One region of the Janibacter sp. GXQ6167 genome, then DNA from elsewhere that is predicted to be linked to it. Evidence: riboswitches for the same ligand, from Rfam matches in the RefSeq annotation. Region 1 holds a riboswitch; each other region holds the start of a gene.
The links. Region 1 has a riboswitch for cobalamin ahead of AB8K43_RS06640 (VWA domain-containing protein). Riboswitches for the same ligand answer to the same signal wherever they lie in the genome.
Positions count from the first base shown of each region.

Region 2: it holds a riboswitch for cobalamin, as region 1 does, so the genes downstream of both, AB8K43_RS09065 (ABC transporter substrate-binding protein) here and AB8K43_RS06640 (VWA domain-containing protein) in region 1, are expected to answer to the same signal.
Region 3: it holds a riboswitch for cobalamin, as region 1 does, so the genes downstream of both, AB8K43_RS00615 (energy-coupling factor ABC transporter permease) here and AB8K43_RS06640 (VWA domain-containing protein) in region 1, are expected to answer to the same signal.

Region 1 covers NZ_JBGFSK010000003.1:364,246-366,498, reverse strand. The annotation lists gene AB8K43_RS06640 (VWA domain-containing protein) at 1-1,424, opposite strand, end outside; cobalamin riboswitch at 1,493-1,654, opposite strand; gene cbiE (precorrin-6y C5,15-methyltransferase (decarboxylating) subunit CbiE) at 1,660-2,253, shown strand, end outside.
Region 2 covers NZ_JBGFSK010000005.1:113,803-116,055, reverse strand. The annotation lists gene AB8K43_RS09070 (M16 family metallopeptidase) at 1-807, shown strand, start outside; cobalamin riboswitch at 866-991, shown strand; gene AB8K43_RS09065 (ABC transporter substrate-binding protein) at 1,051-2,034, shown strand; gene AB8K43_RS09060 (FecCD family ABC transporter permease) at 2,031-2,253, shown strand, end outside.
Region 3 covers NZ_JBGFSK010000001.1:133,017-135,269, reverse strand. The annotation lists gene AB8K43_RS00620 (energy-coupling factor ABC transporter substrate-binding protein) at 1-321, opposite strand, end outside; gene AB8K43_RS00615 (energy-coupling factor ABC transporter permease) at 314-1,009, opposite strand; cobalamin riboswitch at 1,041-1,203, opposite strand; gene AB8K43_RS00610 (HGxxPAAW family protein) at 1,197-1,481, opposite strand; gene AB8K43_RS00605 (hypothetical protein) at 1,673-2,253, shown strand, end outside.

The sequences.
Region 1 (2,253 bases):
GCGGTGATCGTCGCAACGAGGTGGGGGTGCCCGTGCTCGTCACCGCGCGGGCGACGGGAGCCAATCGTCCGGCCGAAGTCGGTGATAGCGTGGCTTCGTTTGCCCGGCTCGCCCTGCCCGAGACCGCGCACGGTGAGCTTGCGGGTGCGGAAGGGGGATTGCGCCGCCGCGACTCCCGCAGCGGCAGGTGCCGACTCGGGGGCGTCCTCGGGCGCATCCGGCGCGTGGTCCTGCGGCGCCTGCGGTTGCGGCGGCGCGGGCTGCTCGGGAGCCTGCGGAGTGTCCGGGCTCTGATCCTGCGGACCGCCGTCGTGGTTCGGGGGCGGCCCGTCGGCCTCTTCGCCCCCTTCGTCCTGGTCGTCGTCGCGGTCGGGTTCGTCGTCCGGCCGGTCCGGGTCAGTGGGGGGATCATCGTCCGGGTCGTCGTCGCCGAGCAGGTCGTCGAGGAGGTCCTCGTCGAGGCCCGGGGCGTCGAAGGGGTTGCGGCGCCGACGGTGGGGCAAGGCGAGGCGCGCGGCGACGCGGATGTCCTCGCGGGTGACATCGGTCCGGCCCTCCCAGGCGGCGTTGGCCCGGGCGGCGCGGGCGGTCACGATGTCGGCGCGCATCCCGTCGACATCGAAGCCGGCGCACACCGTCGCGATCTTGGTCAGGGCCCAGTCGCTGAGCGCGACGTCGGGCAGCAGGGCTTGGGCGGCGGCGATCCGCTCGCGGAGGGACTCCTGCTCGGCGGCGTGGGACGCGGCGAAGGTCTCCGGGTTGGCGTCGAAGGCGAGACGCCTACGGACGACCTCGGCGCGCTGCTGCGGGTCACGGCTGGCGGCGATCTCGACGGTGAGGCCGAAGCGGTCGAGCAGCTGGGGGCGGAGCTCCCCCTCTTCGGGATTCATCGTGCCGACGAGCACGACCCGCGCGGCGTGACTGACCGAGACCCCGTCGCGCTCGACGGTGTTGCGGCCCATCGCGGCGGCGTCGAGGAGAAGGTCGACGAGGTGATCGTGGAGCAGGTTCACCTCATCGACATAGAGCAGGCCGCGGTTCGCGTCGGCGAGGAGGCCAGGCTCGAAGCTCGCCTCACCCGCGCCGAGCGCCTTGCGCAGGTCGAGCGAGCCGATCACGCGGTCCTCGGTCGCGCCGACGGGGAGCTCGACGAGGCGAGCGGCGCGGGTGGTGGTCGCTGCCTCGGCGTGCGGGCCGTCGGGGCAGGTGGGGTCCGGGGCCGCCGGGTCGCACCCGAAGCGGCAGCCCGCGACGACCTGCTGCTCGGGGAGGACATCGGTGAGGGCGCGCACCATCGTGGATTTCGCGGTGCCCTTCTCGCCGCGGACGAGGACACCACCGACCTCGGGCGAGACGGTCGTCAGGAGCAGGGCCAGGGCCATGTCGTCGGCGCCGACGATGGCGGCGAAGGGGTACTGGGTCATGCGCGAAGCAAGTCCTCCTAGGCGAGTAACCACGCTCGCCGGATGAGCGTCAAGCGCCGACGCGGGAGTGCGCCGAGCGCGACGCAGGGTGATGTTCTGGCTTTAAGCCCCCTTCGCGGGAAACGAAAGAAGGGAGCCCTCACAGTGGCGGGACCGCTGCCGGATTCTCACCGGATTCCTCACGTCTGCGTCGCCGGTCATCATCCCACACCTGCGCTGGGCGACTCGGTGCGCCATGACCCGCGCGATTAAGGTGGCGGGCGTGATCGAGGTCGTCGGTATCGGTGAGGCCGGGTGGGAGGCCCTGGGCCCGCATGAGCGCTCCCTGGTCGAGCGTGCGCGCCTCGTCATGGGCGGCGCTCGTCACCTGGAGTTCCTCCCCGAGATCGAGGGCCAGGAGCGAAGGGCGTGGCCGAGCCCCCTTCGCCCGGCGTTGCCGGGGCTGGCGCGAGAGCCTGGCCCGGTCGTGGTCCTTGCGAGTGGAGATCCGCTGCGGTCGGGGATTGGCACCACGCTCATCGAGGTGCTCGGGGCGGATTCCGTCAGCATCTATCCGACCGTCTCCTCGGACCTGCTGGCGCGGGCGCGGATGGGCTGGTCGGCCGAATCCGTGCAGGTCATCACGCTCGTTGGGCGGGATATCGATCGGGTTGTCCGCTGGCTGACCCCGGGAGCGCGCCTGATCGTGCTGTGCGGTGACGGCGATGGGCCAGCCCGCGTCGCCGACCGCGTGAGTGCGGCGGGCTATGGCGACTCCGCGATGACCGCTTGGTGGCATCTCGGGGGGCCGCGCGAGGGGTCCTCGACCGCGACGGCCGCGACCTGGGGC
Region 2 (2,253 bases), on a different contig from region 1:
CCCGAATCGGTGGCGGCGATCACCCGCGATGATGTCGTCGCTTTCCACGCCGAGCACGTCCACCCAGACCACGCCAGCCTCGTCCTCGCAGGCGACGTCGGCGGGCTCGATGTGGAGGCCCTGCTAGCCGCGACGATCGGCACCTGGCCGAGGTCCGTCCACCCTCGTCCCGAGCCCACCCGCGAACCGGCAGCACGGGCCGCGGACCGCCAGCGGATCGTGCTCGTCGACCGCCCCGGCTCGGTGCAATCCGAAATCGCGATGGCGACGCCGGGACCGGATCGGCGCGGTGAGTGGGCCCCCTTCCCGGTCCTCGGCTGGATCCTCGGTGGCGCGCCCAACGCTCGGATCGACGCGATTCTGCGAGAAGAGAAGGGGTATACCTACGGGGTCCGTGCCCTCTTCCGGCCGCGTCAGGTCGGCGGAATGTTGATCATCTCCGGGTCGGTGCGCGCGGACGCGACCGCCGAGTCGGTGAGTCTGCTCACCGAGATCGTTGCCGGGATGGAAGGGGGCGTGACCGAGGCCGAGGCCCGCGCGGGGATCGACTTCGCGACGTTGACGGCCCCCGGGCGCTACGAGACTGCCGACGCGATCGCCGATGAAGCGATTGCGCTCGCGGCCGATGGGCTGCCGCTCACCTTCACCTCCGACAACGTCGCCGCCATGCGAGCGCTCACCGTCGCTGACCTGGACGAGGCGTGGCGCCGGGAGGTGACCGAAGGCTGGACGGTCGTCGTCGTGGGTGATGCCGCCTCGGTCGCGGACGGGCTGCGCGAGCTCGGCGAGGTCACGATCATCTCCTAGCGGCGGGTACAGTCGGGATCGGTCCCGCTTCGGCGGGCCACTTTCCTACGCCACCGACACGGGGAACCCGGTGAGAAGCCGGGGCTGACGCGCAGCGGTATGGGGGACGGACACGGCAATGCACCACTGGGCCCGACGGCCTGGGAAGGTGCCGTGAACCGGACGAACCCGAGCCCGAACACCCGATCGGTGGTTCCTCGTCGGCCTCGCGCATGGGCCCCGTCCACGAAGGAGTGACCAGTCATGGTCCCCACCCGTCTCGCCACCGTCGTCTCTGCCGCCGTCGCCGGCGCGCTCCTCGCGAGTTGCGCCGGTGCCCCCGGCTCGCCCCAGGTCACCACCGGCTCCGCCTTCACCCCCGTCACTCTCGACAACTGCGGCGAGACCGTCGAGGTCACCAAGGCGCCGTCCCGGCTCGTCACCGTCAATCAAGGCGCTACCGAGGTCGCCCTGGCCCTTGGCCTCGAGGACCGCATGGCTGGCACGGCCTATCTCGATGACGAGATCTCCTCGACGTGGCAAGAGCAATACGACACCGTGGACGTCCTCGCGACGGAGTACCCAACCAAGGAGAGGTTCCTCGCTGCCGAGCCGGACCTCGCCTACGCCGCGTACTCCAGCGCCTTCTCCGACAAGTCGGTCGGGACCCGGGCCGAGTTGAAGGCCGAGGGGATCCCCACCTACATCTCCCCCTTCGGCTGCCCGAAGGGGGAGAAGACGGCAGCCCCGACCTTCGAGAGCGCGTGGTCAGAGGTGGCCGACGTCGCGAAACTCTTCGGCGTCGGGGGCCGCGCCGATGAGCTGATTAAGCGCCAGCAGGACGAGCTGAAGCGGATTCGCGAGCAGGCGCCGGGGAAGGGAGTGACGGCCCTGTGGTACGACTCGGGGGACAAGTCTCCCTTCGTGGGCGCGGGCGGCGGGGGGCCGCAGTTGATCCTCGACGCGGTCGGCGCCGCCAATGTCTTCGGGGACCTCGAAGGGGGCTGGGCCGATGGCACCTGGGAGAAGGTCGTCGAGTCTGACCCAGACGTCATCGTGCTGGCAGACGCTTCGTGGTCGTCGGCGGACAGCAAGAAGGCATACCTCGAGGCCGACCCGGTGCTTCAGAACCTCGCCGCGGTGAAGGCCGGGCGCTATGTCGTCGTCCCGTTCTCGGCGACCACGCCGGGCGTGCGGCTCATCGAGGGCGCCCAGACGGTGGCCGAGGGCCTCGCCGACCACTCGTGACCACCATCGACGTGAGCGCCGGTGGGCGTGTGACCTGGCGACCGGCGCTCGTCTTCATCGCGCTCTTCGCCGTGCTTATCGCGAGCGCGATCGCGGTCCTCGGGGTCGGGTCGGTGACGGTGTCGGCCTCCGAGGTCGTGGCGGTCGTCGCCCGGCGCCTCCGCCTGACCGAGGGCGCTTCGGTCACGGTTCTCGCCGACCGGATCGTGTGGGATCTGC
Region 3 (2,253 bases), on a different contig from region 1:
TCCACGCAGCGCGGCGACGGCGTAGCCACACACCGCCGCACCGATCGCAGCCTGCGCGGCGAACAGTCCCGACTCGATCTCGCCTCCTGATGGGGCGAAGATCGGCTCGAACCAGGGCTCGTAGTCGGGGTGATCGGCCTCGATCGTCTCCGTCGCGATCGCGTCGGTCCCGCCGAAGCGTTCTTCATCGCCGCCAGCGCGCTGAGCATCCAACCAAAGCGGGACCGCGATCAGCAGAGTCAGGGCGACCAGCAGGCCGAGGGTGATCCACCGTCCGCGGCTCGTGCTGCCCGAGGTGGGGGTGATATCGGCGTTAGGCATGCTGGGCCGCCTTCGAGGTCGTCGCGCCCTTCGGCAGCACGCCGAGGCGGGTCAACTCGGGTCGGGCCACCTTGCGCAGGGTGCGGAAGAGCAGGACACCGAGGACCCCTTCGGCGAGGGCCAGTGGGATCTGAGTGATCGCGAAGATCGAGGCGAACTTCGCGAGAGCACCGAGGAGACCGGAGGCCGGGTCGGGGAAGGCGATCGCGAGCTGGAGGGAGGTGACGCAGTAGGTGGAAAGGTCCGCGAGCGCCATCGCGGCGAAGACCCCGACCTCCATCGGAGCGCCGAGGCGCCGACAGAGCACCCACGCCCCGTAAGCCACCCACGGCCCAACAACCGCCATCGAAAAGACGTTGGCGCCAAGCGTGGTGAGCCCGCCGTGCGCGAGCAAGAGCGCTTGGAAGAGCAGGACGACCATGCCGACGAAGGCCATGATCGGCGGCTTGAAGAGGATCGCGCCCGCGCCGATACCGGTCGGGTGGCTACTGGAGCCGGTGACCGAGGGCATCTTCAAAGCGGAAAGCACGAAGGTGAAGGCTCCGGCTGCGCCGAGCAGTAAGCGATTCTCGGGGTGCTCACGTACCTCGCGGACGACGGCTCGAGCGCCGTGGATCACGAAGGGGGCGGCAACAGCGGTCCAGGCGGCCGCTTGAATCGGAGGGAGAAACCCCTCGGCGATATGCATGTGAGGTCCTAACCGGGATGACGCGTCCCGCTCGGTGGATCCGTCCCCAGGTGAGTCTCTGGCTGCTCCGCGGCCCGTGTCTTAAAGGGGGGCCAACCGGAGGTCACAGTGGCGCGACCGCGTCGGACTCTCACCGACTTCCTCGCCCCAGGGATGGTTGGTGCCGTCAGTAAACCACGGGCGCGGCTTACTTGACCCCGATGGAGTCCTTGTCCGCGGGGGCGTCGATCGAGCCACGCGAGTACTCACCGAAGCCAGCCAACGAGAGCAGGCGTCCGGCGATGAGAGCGACCACCAGGATGCCCATCGAGACAAAGAGCAGCGGCCAGGCCTGAATGACGACCGCCCACGTGCCGAGGGCGAAGCCAATCAGGGCGATCACGACAGCAACCCAGGTCGCGATGCTGTGCCCGTCACCGAGGTCCATCGACGAGTGCGGGCCGGTCGGAAGGTGAGGCTTTTCCTTGCTCATGGGGCCATCTTCCCATGGGTCCGCGCCCCGGTGCACCCGCCAGATCCCCCCTTCGACAAGGGGGTGCTGATGCCGGTCGAGGGAGTCCACACAATTAGGGACTGTCGGCCGCATCCACGAGGCCCTAATGTCGGCAACGGAGGAGCCATCAGACCCCTCTCGCCACACTCATTTTCCAGGGGAGACCGCACGTGAAGAAGACCACCATCGCCGTCGCGACGAGCGTCGTGCTCGGCGTCGCCATGGCACCAATCGCCGCTGCCGACAACGGCCCATCCAGCGGATCGTCCAACCGCCCCACGGCCGAGGTTGCCGCGCCCAAGGGGCTCGCGTCGACCAACCTGGGACCGGACAAGAAGCCGCTCGGCGCCCAGTCCTTCGCCTCCGCCTACGGTGGCTTCCCGGCGTACCGCCAGCTGAGGGTCATCACCCAGAAGAGCCGCTACCGGATCGATAGTTCCCCAGCCGCCGGACGGATGGCCCTGTCCGTTTGGCGGCCCAACACCCTCCCGTCGCAGTGGCGAATCGGACAGCGGATGAAGATCAGCAGCAGCGGCACGCCGATCAAGAACATCGCGCCGACGCTGAACTACTACCAGAAGAAGAACCACTACATCTGGAGTTCCGCGCAGACCTGGCAGCAGTACCGGTACTACGCCCTCACCGGCATAACCCGGTACAAGAGCACCCCGATCCTCATCACCCGCTTCGAGCGCACCCCGTGGTACCGCGGGCGGAGCATTTACGGCAACATGCCCCTCACCGCGTACTC